2 regions of the Paenibacillus sp. EKM211P genome follow, and region 2 is predicted to be linked to the other one. Evidence: predicted binding sites of a transcription regulator. Region 2 holds the regulator's gene; the other holds the start of a gene.
What was found. The regulator Rex, encoded in region 2, represses fermentation and respiration genes when NADH is low (regulators of the CRP and FNR family bind a similar motif). The targets are predictions, from matches to a motif close to TTGTGAAATATTTCACAA.
Positions count from the first base shown of each region.

Region 1: nirB (nitrite reductase large subunit NirB) is a predicted target of Rex. The motif match lies at 6,275-6,292, and genes of this name have one in related genera.

Region 1 covers NZ_JAAMNS010000013.1:151,344-159,240, forward strand. The annotation lists gene G9G57_RS18195 (immunoglobulin-like domain-containing protein) at 1-1,388, shown strand, start outside; gene G9G57_RS18200 (exosporium glycoprotein BclB-related protein) at 1,600-3,300, shown strand; gene nirD (nitrite reductase small subunit NirD) at 3,369-3,698, opposite strand; gene nirB (nitrite reductase large subunit NirB) at 3,738-6,167, opposite strand; gene G9G57_RS18215 (spore germination protein) at 6,486-7,897, shown strand, end outside.
Region 2 covers NZ_JAAMNS010000004.1:346,619-354,515, forward strand. The annotation lists gene dinG (ATP-dependent DNA helicase DinG) at 1-968, shown strand, start outside; gene G9G57_RS09925 (redox-sensing transcriptional repressor Rex) at 996-1,649, shown strand; gene G9G57_RS09930 (amidohydrolase) at 1,636-2,937, shown strand; gene G9G57_RS09935 (cell wall elongation regulator TseB-like domain-containing protein) at 2,975-3,499, shown strand; gene G9G57_RS09940 (hypothetical protein) at 3,972-4,505, shown strand; gene G9G57_RS09945 (AAA family ATPase) at 4,498-6,000, shown strand; gene G9G57_RS09950 (3-hydroxyacyl-CoA dehydrogenase family protein) at 6,137-7,009, shown strand; gene G9G57_RS09955 (acetate/propionate family kinase) at 7,006-7,897, shown strand, end outside.

The DNA.
Region 1 (7,897 bases), on a different contig from region 2:
TGCGTACAGACGGAACTATTGTTCAAGCAGACACCCCTTCCGTTGTCACTGTCATGCTGAATGTCATGAAGGTAAGTGATGGTTCTCATGCTTTGACGCAGGCCATAGAAGTCATCGTCCCTGCCAAAGTAAGTGTTGACACAGGCAAGTCTAATAAAGATAAAAATGAGGATCAGGATCTGTCTGCTGGCATACAACAGATAGGATTTTTAGAGCAAGGGAAAACAGTCTCCCTCTTTGTTCCTCCTGCGGCATTCCTGGATGAACAGATCCAACAAGCACTTCGTGAAGGCAAGGCATACGCTGACATTCGTTTGGAGCAGGAAAAGCAAATGAGTCGTGTTCTCCTCACTCATTCTGTACTAAATAAATGGGATCAGCTCGGAGCTTCAGTGATATCCCAATATGGGACGCTGATGGTATCCAGTGACACACTAACCAGCATGGCCGCCTCAGGTCAGCAGGACGTCACCATGTCATTCCAGCAGGCAGATCAGCAATTTCGCGATTGGGCCGAGCAGCAACCCAACCTGAAGCTGATAGGACCGGCTGTAGAAATTAAAGCTAACGTGACAGGGAATTCGTCCATCGTTCTGCCGCTGGATAGCGTATCCTCAAGTGAATTGCAAAATGTTGAACCTCAATTCTCCATTCTTGTGATGTATGAAAATGGTGAACGTGAGATTCTAAAAGGTACTGCTGTGGTGAATTCACAAGGGATTTTGTCGGGTGTGAGTCTGAATACGTCTCGATTAGGTACCTTTGCCGCTGCCATCTCTACGAACGCGTCTCAGGTAGATCAGACCCGTGTACAAAATGACCCACTCCATTCGTCAGATTCACAAGAACCAGCTCAGGTATGGCCGGACCTACAAGGTCACTGGGCAGCGAAGTCCTTACAATCTCTTGCAGCCAAAGGCTGGATGCAGGGCTATAAAGACGGCAACATGCGCCCTGAGCGTGCGGTGAGCCGTGCAGAATTTGTAGCCACATTGATCAGGGCTTTAGGAACTACTGGAGACGAGAGCCTGTCTACCTCATTTACAGATATGAAGGGGCACTGGGCTGGATCGGCCGTGGATGCCGCTTACCGTCAGGGATGGATTCAAGGGCTAACTGCTCAGACGTTCGGACCTAATGAGAGCCTTACCCGTGAACAGGCGATGGTGATCCTGTCACACGCGATGCAGAATCAGACATCCGTTTCCAGCCCTACTGGACTGCAATCCTATAAGGATGATCAGCAGATTGCTTCCTGGGCTTCCACAGCATTCGAGAAAGCCATAGGCTCGGGTTGGATTAGCGGGTATCCTGATGGAACGCTCAAACCGAAAGCCGCCATTAGCAGAGGCGAGATGGCTGAACTGCTGGTACGAATTTTCAAATAAATCTGCCGAAGACATATAATCTAATAGACTACACACTAAAGCGCGGTCCCAGGCATTTGGGAACCGCGCTTTTGTTATCAATATTTTATTAAGCTTTGCTTGTGTATTCACCCTTTTCACTTCAATAAATATATTATGAATATCTGTAAAACGGGGCGATTAACCATCTGTCACCTCTACAGTAGGCAGAATGAGGAGGAGATACTTGAGCATGAAACATAAAAGACCGTTCAGGTTCAGTGGTGCTTCAAAAAAAGATGAGGACTGCAAACCATCAAGAGATATTAGAAGTATCGAAACGCTTCTCAAGCTTATTAATGAATTGACCTCGATCATCCCACTTGTATTCGCAAACCCTTCTGCGGCTAATGTATCTTTATTGCAACAGATTTTAAGACAATTACTGTCTCTGGCGAAAAGTTTAAGACTTAGAGGCGGGGCTAGGGCAGATTTACTGGCGGCGTTGGAGCTTGCTATAGTAGCGTTAGAAGCCACGCCTTTCTCTCCGATCAGCGTAGGTACTACATTACAGCAACTGTTGGATGCCCTATTGTCCATCGTTCTACAGGAATCCCTCAGTCCAACTCTTAAAGATAGTTTAATCCGTGCAATCAGAACTGCGGGAACGACGGTTAGCAACGCACTAAGTGAACCGTATTTGTCAGGGGAGCCCGGCCCACAAGGGCCTCCGGGACCTGTGGGGCCTGGTGGTGCGCCTGGTCCAGCAGGTGTGCCGGGCCCTCCAGGACCTCCCGGGTCTCCAGGACCTGTAGGTGCCGCTGGGCCTGTCGGAGCTGAAGGACCTGCTGGACCTGCTGGGCCTCCGGGAGCTGCTGGACCTGTAGGTGCCGCTGGACCTGCCGGGCCTGTCGGAGCCGCAGGGCCCATCGGGGCCGCCGGACCTGAAGGGCCTGCTGGACCTCCCGGAGGTGTAACAGGCGCTACGGGACCGACCGGCGCCGATGGGCTGCCGGGTGCAGTTGGCGCGGTCGGTCCTGCTGGAGCCACGGGACCTACCGGCGCTGATGGCCTGCCGGGCGCGGTGGGCGCGGTCGGGCCCGCTGGACCCACTGGACCGACCGGGGCCGATGGGCTGCCGGGCGCGGTGGGTGCGGTCGGGCCTGCTGGAGCCACGGGACCGACTGGCGCCGATGGGCTGCCGGGCGCGGTGGGCGCGGTCGGTCCTGCTGGAGCTACGGGACCGACTGGCGCCGATGGGCTGCCGGGCGCAGTTGGCGCGGTCGGACCCGCTGGACCCACTGGACCGACCGGGGCCGATGGCCTGCCGGGCGCGGTGGGCACGGCAGGACTCGCCGGAGCCACGGGCGCAACAGGTGTTGGCGGAGCTACCGGAGCCACAGGGGTTACAGGCGTTACTGGAGCCACTGGTTCGGGGGCAATCATCCCATTTGCTTCGGGTGGACCAGCAATTTTGACAACCATTGCCGGCGGACTGGTTGGAACCACAAGTTTAATCGGCTTTGGAAGCTCAGCAACAGGCATTAGTCTCGTAGGCGGTATCATTGATCTCACAGGTACGCTTGTAGGATCAGTCATTAACTTTGCTTTCTCCGTTCCACGGGGTGGTGTAATCACATCCATTGCCGGATATTTCAGTACAACTGCTGCTCTAACCCTCTTGGGATCATCCGTTAGCATTACTGCCCAGTTGTTTAGTTCCCCGACACCTAATAACACCTTTATAGCCGTTCCCGGAGCTACCGTTACATTGACCCCCCCGCTAACTGACATCGTTGCATTAGGAACGACTTCTAGTGGTATTGCTACTGGGTTGGCAATACCCGTAACCGCACAAACCCGTCTGCTTATGGTTTTCTCTGCCACAGCTACAGGAATTTCTCTCGTTAATACCGTGGTGGGCTACGCAAGTGCAGGCGTTACCATTACCTAATCCAAAACGAAAAGGGCCCACAGGATTATTCCTGTCGAGCCCTTTTTATTTTCATTCCTTCAAATAAATTAAACCGTTTCGAGCGATATTTTCACTTCTTCTCCCTCTTCACAGACGGCGAACGTTTTAATTTGCCCGTGATCGGGCTCTTGAACGGTACCCGTGCGTAAATCAATTTTCCAGTCATACAAAGGATCATAAATATAATGTCCCGATACTATCGCCTCTGTAAGAGGACCTCCTTTGGGATGAGGGTTGGTATTTTCAACAGCATAAAGCTCATTCTCCGAAGTGCGGAAAACAGCAATTTCAGTCCCTTTAATGTGGATGGTACGTCCTATTCTAGTCGGAAAATCCTTACTGTGACCGACGACAAGCCATTCGGCATTCTTGATCATTTGCTTGATTGCTCCCTTCCTCAGGCATTTTAGATACAATTACACAATAGATGGAGTGACAACTTCAAATAGATTTTTACGTGTATCCTCATCATTGATGATCTTTTTCCACGGGTCTTCGACCTGTTGTAGTGCAAATTCAATACGTTCTACTAAAGCTTGTCGATTAGCGGTATCGTGAACGACAACCTTCTGAATCTCTTCCAGACCGATCCGTTCCACCCACTCCGAAGTACGTTCCAGATATTGCCCTGTTTCCCGATAGAACTGCATCACGGCTCCTACAATATCAATCAGTTCAGCGTCCGTTTTTACTTTACAGAGTGAATCAGCCAACCGTGCTTTAATACCGCCGTTTCCACCGATAAAGATCTCCCAGCCCCCGTCATTGCCTACGATTCCGATATCTTTTGTACATGATTCCGCACAGTTGCGTGGACAGCCATTAACTGCTAATTTGAATTTTGCTGGGAAATCCAGTCGTTCAAATTTCCGTTCCAGCACTTCTCCCATTCCCATCGAATCCTGTGTACCAAAACGGCAAAATTGCGATCCAACACAGGTTTTAACCGTACGAAGTGATTTCGCGTAGGCATATCCTGAAGGCATATCGAGTTCTTCCCACACTTTAGGCAGATCTTCTTTACGGACACCAATCAAATCCAGCCGCTGTCCCCCAGTTACTTTAACGACTTTAACGTTGTATTTAAGAGAAACATCAGCTATTTTCTTCAGATCCTCTGGAGTCGTTACACCGCCGTACATTCTTGGCACCACTGTAAACGTTCCATCCTTTTGAATGTTCGCATGCAATCGCTCATTTACAAAGCGGGAATCTCCCTCATTTTCATAGGTATCTGGGTTAATCATCCCTAAATAATAATTCAGCGCCGGACGGCATTTGGAGCATCCTTCATCATTATGCCAACCCAGTACATTCATCACTTCACGCGTAGTTGTGAGCCCTTTGGTTTTGATCGCTTCCACAATCTCATCCCGGCTCAATGTTGTACAACCACATATTCCTTGCTTGGCTGACGTCTTGAAGCTGTCTCCAAGAACATATTGCAAAATTTGTTCAACAACTGGCTTACATCCACCACAGGAACGCGTAGCTCCGGTACATGCCTTAATTTCATCGACTGTGGTTAATCCATTTTCATTAATTGCATCCACAATCGCCTTTTTAGTTACACCGTTACAGCCACACACAATTTCGTCATCGGCCATCGTTTCAGCGGATGATGTTTTCGCCCCGTGATTGCTGCATCCGGTACCCATCAGCTGTCCATATATCTCATCTGTCATTGGCGTTTGCTGACGCACATATTTTTGAAGACTAGCAGATTCGCTCACATCGCCGAACAGTACAGTCCCCACAATTTTATTATCACGAAGCAGCACTTTTTTGTATGTGCGCTTCCACTCATCCTTTGCTACAATCACCGTATGTTCAGGCTGGGTTATGAATTCGCCAGCTGAGAAAACATCCACCCCTGAAATTTTGAGCTTGGTTGAAACTACCGATCCTGCATAACCTTCGGTATCCGCGCCTGCCAAATGTTTGGCAATTACACTTCCCTGTTCAAACAGCGGAGCTACCAGACCGTAGCAGACCCCACGGTGTTCAACACATTCCCCTACGGCATATACATCCGGCAAGGATGTTTTCATCAAATCATCGACCACAATCCCACGGTTCGTTTCCATACCACTTTCCACAGCTACCTGGATATTAGGCTTGATTCCGACGGCCATTACCACCAAATCCGCTTCCAGCTCACTTCCATCCGAGAAGCGCAGTCCTTGTACCCGATCTTGACCGTACACCTCCGCAGTTTGCATTTGCATAGCAAACTTGATTCCCTGGCGTTCCAGTTCTGCCTTCAACATCGCAGACGCTTCCCGGTCCAGCTGACGTTCCATCAAATCTTCCATTAAGTGAACGACCGTAACATCCATTCCTAGGTTGACCAAGCCTTTAGCTGCCTCCAGCCCCAATAGACCTCCGCCAATGACAGCAGCCTTTTTATAGGTCTTTGCCGCTTCCAGCATGGCCGAGCAATCGGCGATATCCCGGAAACCAATAACGCCTGGTAATTCTTTACCCGGAATAGGCAGAATAAACGATTGTGAGCCGGTAGCTACCAAAGCCACGTCGTAGTCAATTTCCAGTCCGTCTTCGGTGCGAATCTTCTTGTGCTCACCGTCGATGCTTTTAACCATTTTTCCTGTATATAAAGTAATTCCTTGATCCGCATACCATTGCAAATCGTTCAGTATAATATCATCTATTGTTTTACTACCTTCCAACACATAAGAGAGCATGATCCTGTTATAGTTCGGATGCGGCTCACTTCCCAGGACTGTAATTTCATATTTATCTGTTAATTTTAAAATTTGTTCGACCGTATTGATACCAGCCATCCCGTTCCCTATAACCACAAGCTTCTTTTTACTGTTTATCATATACCGGTTCCTCCATTCATTCGACGATACTCCCTATCCGACGACATCTCCAACGTTCCTATGAAATTCTGTTTATGCTTCTATTTTAATACAGCAGATAGGTCTATATGTGATTTCAATCACAATGTAGTTAAAATTATGAATATTCAGGGATTTCCCTATTCTATTTCAAGGGATTAAGGTAAGGACCGGAAATCATAGCAGCGTCATCGAATGAATCTTTCCAATTCATGCGTAAATACAACCGTTATAAGGAATACTTTATGAACAACTTGTATCTTAAGGGAGAATGAATTGAATTGCTTGGAGGTAATCATCATGTGGTCTAAAATCATTTCTTATTTTCCTAGCTGGAGTACACTCTTTCAAGCCGGTCTCGCGTTGATTATTCCTTTAGGAATTTATTATATTAACACCTCGATTTATTCGTTTGTCGGCAGTAAAGGAGCCAAATCCAAACATAACGAAGGTCCCATGGATCAGCAGCATGAACCGAGCTCTAAAATTACAGGAAATTATGATTCCGACTTACAGGCAATTCGTGAAGCTATAGGCGAAAATAGTGATGTGCATTTTCGTGAGTTTATGGTGAAGAAATTTCATGCTCGGTCCATGTTAGTCTTCATAGATGGTATGCAGGATGAAAAGCTTATGAGCGAGCAGGTATTAGAGGTCTTGATGTTTGAGGGCCAGCAGGGTCAGGATCAACAGGAACAACCGGAAGGGTTAAGTAACTCTTTTATAAAAGAAAGCCTGATGCCACTTACGCAAATTAGTGAAGTTACCCGTATGGAGGAACTGTACGAGTTCATCCTTTTAGGTCATACCGCCCTATTAATTGAAGGAATGAAGGAAGCGCTACTGGTGGGCCCTCCTAATGGCACTATTCGCTCCGTCAATGAGCCAACTTCTGAAGCATTGCTTCGGGGTCCCAGAATCGGTTTTACGGAAGTATTGAGTGAAAACACTTCGATGCTTCGACGCCAAGGCTTAAATAAAAGTCTGGAAATGAAGAAATTCCAAGTGGGAAGCAGAATCAAAAAGGATCTGGTTATCGCGTATATAAAGGATATTGTGAATCCGGATCTGCTTGAAGAAATAAGCCGCAGAATATCAAAAATAGACATGGATTTTTTACCTGAATCTGGGTATGTGGAACAACTTATCGAAGACAATTATTTAAGTCCATTCCAACAGGCTCATAACACAGAGCGTCCCGATCGTGTCATTAATGCTTTGTTGGAAGGAAGAATTGCGATCTTACTGGATGGTACCCCCTTTGCACTTATTGTCCCGGTGACCTTCAGTATGCTGCTTCAATCTCCCGAGGATTATTATGAGCGATGGATTCCCGGGACACTATTACGTCTGCTACGATTTAGCGGGGCTTTTATAGCGCTTATGGGGCCTGCTCTGTACATTTCTTTTATATCGTTTCATCCCGGTTTAATTCCGACCAAGCTGGTCATTAGCATTATCGAAACCCGTGAAGGCGTCCCATTCCCATCCGTTATAGAGGTCATGATTTTGGAAATCTCTATCGAAATTCTACGAGAGGCCGGCATTCGCCTGCCCAAACCCATTGGCCCTGCGATGGGCATTGTGGGAGGCTTGGTCATCGGCGACGCAGCTGTAAATGCGGGCATCGTTAGTCCATTCCTAGTGATTGTGGTTGCGGTTACTGCCATTTCATCGTTTTCGATACCGACATACAGTGCGGGCATTACCTT
Region 2 (7,897 bases):
TGCGCTTCTTTATACGACTCGATGATGAAACAACCGTATATTGGCTTGAAGCGAGTGGACAATTCCGGAGTAAATCATTGCAATTTTATGCGGTGCCCGTCGATGTGAGCCGCCAGTTGAAAGAAATGTTTTTTGACAAAAAAAGAAGTATTATTCTGACATCTGCTACTTTATCGGTAGATAAATCGTTTCAGTACATGACCGATCAACTCGGTTTGCAGGAGGCCGCAGATCAAGGACGATTAATGACGTCACAGCTCCCATCACCCTTTAATTATAGGGATCAGGTGTTGCTGGTCATTCCGCGAGATTTTCCGAGTGTGAAGGGCAGTGTAGGAGATGCACATTTTGTAGAGATGCTCGTTAGCTCTCTAGGAGCGACTGCCCAGGCAACGCGGGGGAGAATGCTCGTTCTGTTTACTTCCTATCGGATGCTCCGGCAAGTGTATGAGCCGCTCAAAGAGGCGTTAGCATCCAGCGATATTACCGTGTTAGGACAAGGTGTGGACAGTGGGAGTCGCAGCAAGCTAACCCGCCGTTTTCAGGAAGCGAAAGCTTCTGTATTGCTGGGAACTAGTAGCTTCTGGGAAGGCGTCGATATTCCAGGGAAAGCTTTGACTTGTCTGGCTATCGTTCGCTTGCCGTTTCAACCGCCCAATCACCCGTTACTGGAGGCCAAAAGTGAGTTGCTCCAGCAGCAGAAGAAGAATCCATTTATGAAGCTGTCTGTACCACAAGCGGTTATTCGCTTCAAACAGGGATTTGGGCGATTGGTACGTACAGCGAGCGACCACGGAGTCGTCATCGTTTACGATACGCGTGTGATCGAATCCTATTACGGAAAGCACTTTTTGTACTCGTTACCGGGACCAAAAATGGAGCATATGCCATCGGAGCAAATGGTGCCCCGCATCGCCGAATGGCTCCAATCTGCCCCGGAGACAGAGGCACAACGGACGGACACCTAAAGTCCGTTACAATTAGGGGGAGCAAGTATGAAATCAGATAAAATTTCAGAGGCTGTCGTACGGAGATTACCCGTATATTTACGTTATCTGAATGCACTGCACAAACGGGAGGTGGCTACGGTCTCTTCTCAAGAGCTGGGACAGAGGTTAGATTTGAATCCGGCCCAAATTCGTAAAGATCTTGCCTATTTTGGCGATTTTGGTCGGAAGGGCATCGGTTACGATGTTTCTTATCTAATTGAGAAAATACGCCATATCCTGAAAATCGACCAGCAAATTAATGTAGTATTGGTCGGAGCGGGTAATCTGGGTCAAGCCCTATCGAACTATAATGCTTATTTAAAAGACAATATGAAGATTGTGGCGGTTTTTGATGCGTTCCCGGATAAGGTTGGGACCAGAATCAATACTTTGGTCGTACAGCCGATGGATGAACTGGAAGCGACTGTGAAAGAAAAAAATATACGAATCGGGATTATTACTGTACCTGATTTTGAGGCACAGCACGTAGCTGATAGGCTGATTGAGAGTGGAATTGGAGCGATTTTGAACTTTGCACCTATCATTCTCAAGGCACCGGCTAACATTCGGATACATGCCACAGACTTTACAACTGATTTGCTTAGCCTCGCTTATTATCTGGAGGACGGAAAGGAAGAAGCACAATATGACAGTGAATAAATGGATGATTAAAAACGGCTCGTTTGCCGTGAATGGACCCGAGGCTGGGGTAATCCATGGTTTTATGATTGTGGAGGATAGCCGTATTACTTACATTGGCGAGACTTTGCCTGCGGGTGAGGAAGAGACAGAAGCAATCGACGGCAAGGGGTTATTGTTTTTACCTGGTCTGATCAATACTCATGGTCATGCGGCGATGTCTCTGCTGCGAGGGTATGGAGATGATTTGGCACTTCAAGTGTGGCTTCAGGAAAAAATGTGGCCTATGGAAGCCAAGTTTACATCTACGGATGTGTACTGGGGAACTTCTTTGTCAGTGCTGGAAATGCTGAAAGGTGGAACCACGACTTTCCTGGATATGTACGATCATATGGATGAGGTGGCTCGTGTAGCTGAAGAGTCGGGCATTCGTGCAAGTTTGATGCGTGGAGCCATTGGACTCTGTTCAGAAGAAGAACAGCGGATCAAGCTAGCTGAGGCCGTGACTTTTGCGCGTAACTGGCATGGAAAAGCAGACGGACGTATCACAACAATGATGTCTCCTCATGCCCCATACACATGCCCGCCTGCGTTTATTGAGAAATTTGTTCAAGCAGCACATGATCTCGATTTACCATTGCATACGCACATGTCCGAGACGATCGCCGAAGTTGAACAAAACGTACGCGACTACGGCTTGCGTCCAGTTGCACACTTAGATAAGCTTGGCTTTTTCTCCCGTCCTTCACTTGTTGCCCACGGCGTTCACTTGAACGACGAAGAAATAGCTTTGTTAGCGGAACGAGGTGTGGCGGTATCGCATAATCCAGGCAGCAACTTGAAGCTGGCAAGTGGTGTAGCTAGAGTGCCTGAATTGCTGCGTGCAGGAGTTACTGTTTCACTCGGAACAGATGGTCCTGCCAGCAATAATAACCTGGATATGTTCGAGGAAATGCGTCTGGCGGCACTCATTCACAAGGGAGTATCTGGCGACCCAACGGCAGTTCCTGCAAATGAAGCACTACGTCTGGCAACAGAGTATGGTGCAAAGTCGATTGGTTTAAAAGAGGTAGGAGCGCTGGCAGCAGGCAATAAGGCTGACTTTATCGCGCTAGATCTGGATCAGGCCCATTTCTTGCCGCGTACAGATCTTATTTCTCATGCCGTATACTCTGCAAGTGCCAAAGACGTGGCTCATGTGTGGGTAGACGGCCGTCAGGTTGTGAAAAATGGCGAATGCCTGACGATGGACGAGGAACGTATCAAACATGAGGCACAAGCCGCCTTTGAAGGGCTGCTGTCGCACTAATTTAGGTGTCACATCCCCTTAGAGAGGAAGCACAGGTTTGAAAAATAAGAAGAAATGGATAGCGGTCGCCATTTTGGCCGTAATACTGATCCTGGTCAGCATTTTCTGGTATTATTCGTATGTTACTCAAGACCAGGTGGCTGAGAAAAATGCCGCTATCATGAAGGCCAAGCAATCAGGTGGTCTGGTTAGCACGACTCAGACATGGAAGTCTGTGTGGGATCAGATATATTGGGTAGTTCAAGGAAAAAACGCACAGAATGAAAATATAATGGTGTGGGTTCCTTTTCAAAAAATGGAGGGGAAACCTAACATACCTGCGGCAGATCCAAGCGGTGTTCATACCGAGCTGATGAAAAACGGAGTCGACGAGCAAAAAATGACAGCGATAATTCAGCAGCAACTTCCAAATGCAAAAATTGTAAGGCTCCAACCGAGTGTGTTCAATGGCGAATATGTATGGCAACTGTTTTACGATGATGAAAGCCATCACAACTATACCTTTTACCGTTTCTCAGATGGAGCATCGACGGGGATAAAGTATACTTTGCCTAATTACTAGCGCGATGTTGAGAGTGTGGATCGGTGGCTTGGGAGTACCCAAGAGCGTTAGGAGCGCTGCGTAGTCCATTTGATCTTACGATCGCTTCGCTTCTGCAGATTCAAGTGTTCCACTCCGCTGGCTGACAGCTATGGGGCCACTCCAAATAACTTTTATACTCAGTCTATATAGCTTGGAATGATTGAAAGTATTAGAAAAAGACGCAAATACGATTTAATTCGTATTTGCGTCTTTTTACTTAATGCTCCGCAAAGCTGGACTAAAAGCCAGAAGCATCTTTTTGCCTTATCACAACTCCTCCACACATTGCCTTCGATATTAGATTTACGTTATGGTATACTATATTTTATAAGTGATAGACAAAAATGATAGATAAATGAGTTGCTGATCATTATAAGATCATGCAATTTGGTTGTTTGTTGACATTCGTCCCGTTTCTTCTGGGTTTTACATTTTGAGAGGAGGATGTTGTTTGAAATTGCGTGCAGTTCCTATTGTTGTGGCGGCCGTTTTGGCAGCCTTGTTAATGTTTGGAGGATGGTTCATTTACCGTCAGGTTACAATGCAAAGTCCTCTGGAAAAACTGGTATCTCAATATCCAGGCGTGACAAGCGCTCAAATAGATATTAAACAGGATCAGGTGGTATTGAAACTAGATCTCAAACCGCAGGCGGATGTGGCCGGATTAGTCGATGTGGTTAAGCAAAAAGGGCAATCCATCATTGGCAGCCGCACCATTAAGCTGGATATTGCAGATCGTTCCAATTCAGCACTGAATCAATGGTGGTCTGAGGCTATGTTTCCTGTAGCCGAAGCGATGGAAAATAAAAAGTATACTCAAATTTCATCTACAGTTGAGCAGATGAAAAAGAAAAAGACAGGTATCAAGGCTGATACCGATATGGATTCGAACAATGTCTATATCCGACTCAGCGAAGGCAATGCGACGAAGTTTATCGTTTTGCCACGTCAATCTCAGCAAATGGGGGTATGGCCTAATGCCTAGATGGATCAAGGAAATATTAATCGGTATTGTGCCGGTGGCCATTATATTTCTCGTTTTTATTGGGGTGAATATTATCCCTCTTCTTGTTGCAGGCGTGATGCTCAGTGGCTTGTTAATGCTCATGCATGCTCGTGGCGGCTTGGCCGTAGGTGCCGGGCAAGAGCGCAAACGTAAAAAAAATGGTCCGGACAAGCTGACTTTTGAGGAAATTGGTGGACAAGAAAGCGCTAAACAGGAATTGCGTGAAGCCTTGGATTTTTTGAATCGTCATGATGAAATTTCCAAGTTTGGCATTCGTCCATTGAAAGGCGTTTTGCTTACAGGCCCTCCGGGAACAGGGAAAACGCTGATGGCGAAAGCAGCTGCACACTATACCAATTCAGTGTTTGTTGCAGCTTCAGGCAGTGAATTTGTTGAAATGTATGTAGGTGTTGGTGCAGGTCGTGTCCGTGAGTTGTTTAGGGAGGCTCGCACTCGTGCAGCCAAGGAAAAGAAAGAAAATGCAATCATTTTTATTGATGAGATTGATGTTATTGGCGGTAAGCGTGAGGGTGGACAGCAACGAGAATATGATCAGACTTTGAATCAGTTGCTGACAGAAATGGATGGCATTTATTCGGCAGATACGCCGCGGATATTGCTCATTGCGGCAACAAACCGTAAAGAAATGTTGGACAGCGCCTTAACGCGTCCAGGACGTTTTGACCGTCATATTCAAGTAGACTTGCCTGATAAGAAGGGTCGTCTTCATATCCTTAAAATTCATGCCAAAAACAAACCGATCCAGGAAGATGCTAATTTGGACAAAATCGCAGAGGAGTCTTACGGTTTTTCCGGTGCACAGTTGGAGAGCGTCATGAACGAAGCAGCCATTTATGCAATGAGACAGGATCAGCAAATGATTGCGCAAAGTCATCTGTCCATGGCAATTGACAAGGTGATGATGGGTGAGAAAACAGACCGAGAATCGACATTCGAAGAGAAAAAACGTGTAGCGATTCACGAGCTGGGACATGCTATTATGGCTGAAATCGTCCGTCCTGGTAGTGTAAGTCAAGTGGCGCTCAGCCCGCGTGGGAAAGCGCTCGGTTACGTGCGTCACAACCCACAGCAAGAGCATTATTTATATACCAAGCAGTACCTGGAGGAGCAAATTATGATCTCGCTCGCAGGGGCTACAGCAGAAGAAATGTACTACGGCGGTCGAAGTACTGGTTCAAGTAATGATTTTGAGCAGGCACTGAACATCGTTCATACGATGATGACTTCCGGTTTGACTTCTCTTGGGATTATTAATATGGAAATGGTTACAAAAGAGGAACTCATGCGGGAAAATGGCGAGATTATGAATGACCTGCATAACCGCACTTTGGAGTTGTTGGAAAAGCATCGTCCTGTGTTCGACAATTCTCTTGACATCTTGATGAAGGAAGAAACGCTGTCCGGAGATCAATTTAGATGTCAATTTAGTGAAAATGCTTTATTACCAGCATAATTTTTTATGCTGGTTATTTTTTTTTACTTTTAGTCCGTGCTAAGATATTATTATCTATTGGGACATAAACATGTATTTTTCGACAAAGAAGGATACAATATATGAGAGTGACCAGGAAAGGGTGGAGTTAAGAACCATGCAATTTAAAAAAATCGGCGTCATTGGCGGCGGCACCATGGGACAAGGTATTTCTGAAATGCTTGCGTCCAAAGGAATCGATGTGCTGCTAGTAGAGCAGACACCAGAGAAACTAGACTACGCTTATAATATGATTGAAACAAGTCTAGATAAGCAACTGGAAAAGTGGGCAATTACCCAAGCAGAGAAAAAACTGATTTTATCTCGCATTGAAAAAGTATCCCATCTGGCGGAGCTCGCTAGCTGTGATATGGTCATTGAAACCATTACAGAGAATCTGGATGAGAAGAAAGTTGTTTTCCAAGAGCTGGATCATGTATGTCCAAGCAATATCATCCTTGCAAGTAATACATCCACGCTGAGCCTGACCGAGCTTGCCAGCTCGACCAAGTATCCAGAGCGTGTTATTGGTATGCACTTTATTTATCCAGTATCCCGTATTGATCTTGTAGAAATTATTCGTGGTTTGAAAACTTCAGATGATACCTTTGAAAACACGAAAATGTTCGTGGAAGAAATCGTGGAGAAAAAAGGAGTCATGATTTATGAATCTCCTGGCTTTGTAACTAGCCGGATTATCTGTCTGCTGATTAACGAAGCAGCTCATGTACTTCAAGAGGGCGTAGCTTCTGCCGAAGATATCGACGATGCTATGCGTATCGGCTACAACTTCCAAAACGGTCCTTTGGAAATGGCTGACCGCTTTGGTCTGGATTCCGTTTTGGCGGCTCTGGAGCGGATGTTCCGTGAATTTGGCGAACTGAAATACCGTCCGTCCATCGTCCTGAAGAAAATGGTACGTGCAGGTAATCTGGGCGTGAAATCGGGCGAAGGCTTCTTTAAGTATGACAAGGATGGTGACCGGATATGAAAATCCTCGTAATCAACGCAGGGAGTTCTTCCCTGAAATACCAATTGTATGATATGACGGACGAGTCCGTTTTGGCAAAAGGATTGGTAGAGCGCATCGGTATGGACTCTTCGATTCTGACGCATAAACCAACCAATAAGGAAGAATACACTGAAGTTAGCGAAATTTTGGAGCATACTACTGCCATCCGTAAAGTACTGAATGCACTCACAGATGCAGAGCATGGTGTTATCTCCAGCATTAGCGAAATTCAGGCTGTGGGCCATCGTGTGGTTCATGGAGGCGAAATTTTCAAACAGTCAGCGCTCGTAACTCCTGAAGCGAAGAGTGAAATCCGTCGCTTGTTCGACCTGGCTCCACTGCATAACCCAGCATCCATGATGGGGATTAAAGCGGCTGAATTGAATATGCCAGAAGTACCGCAAGTTGTGGTATTTGATACTTCGTTCCATCAAACCATGCCAGAAAAAGCTTATATGTACGCCATACCGAGAGTGTTGTACAATAAGTATAAGGTTCGTCGTTACGGTGCACACGGCACTTCCCATGACTTTGTAAGTAAGGAAGCTGCCAAATTTGTCGGCCGTCCTTTGGAAGACTTGAAGATCATCACTTGCCATATCGGTAATGGTGGTAGTGTAACAGCAGTTCAAGGCGGTTTGTCTGTAGATACTTCCATGGGTATGACTCCACTGGAAGGACTTATGATGGGTACTCGTAGTGGTGATTTGGACCCAGCAATCGTGCCTTATGTCATGAACAAAGAAGAATTGACTGTCAATGAAGTCAATTCCATGCTGAACAAGCATAGTGGACTTCTAGCTATTTCTGGTATCAGCAGTGATATGCGTGAAATCACTGAAGGTATGGAAAAAGGCGAAGCTAATT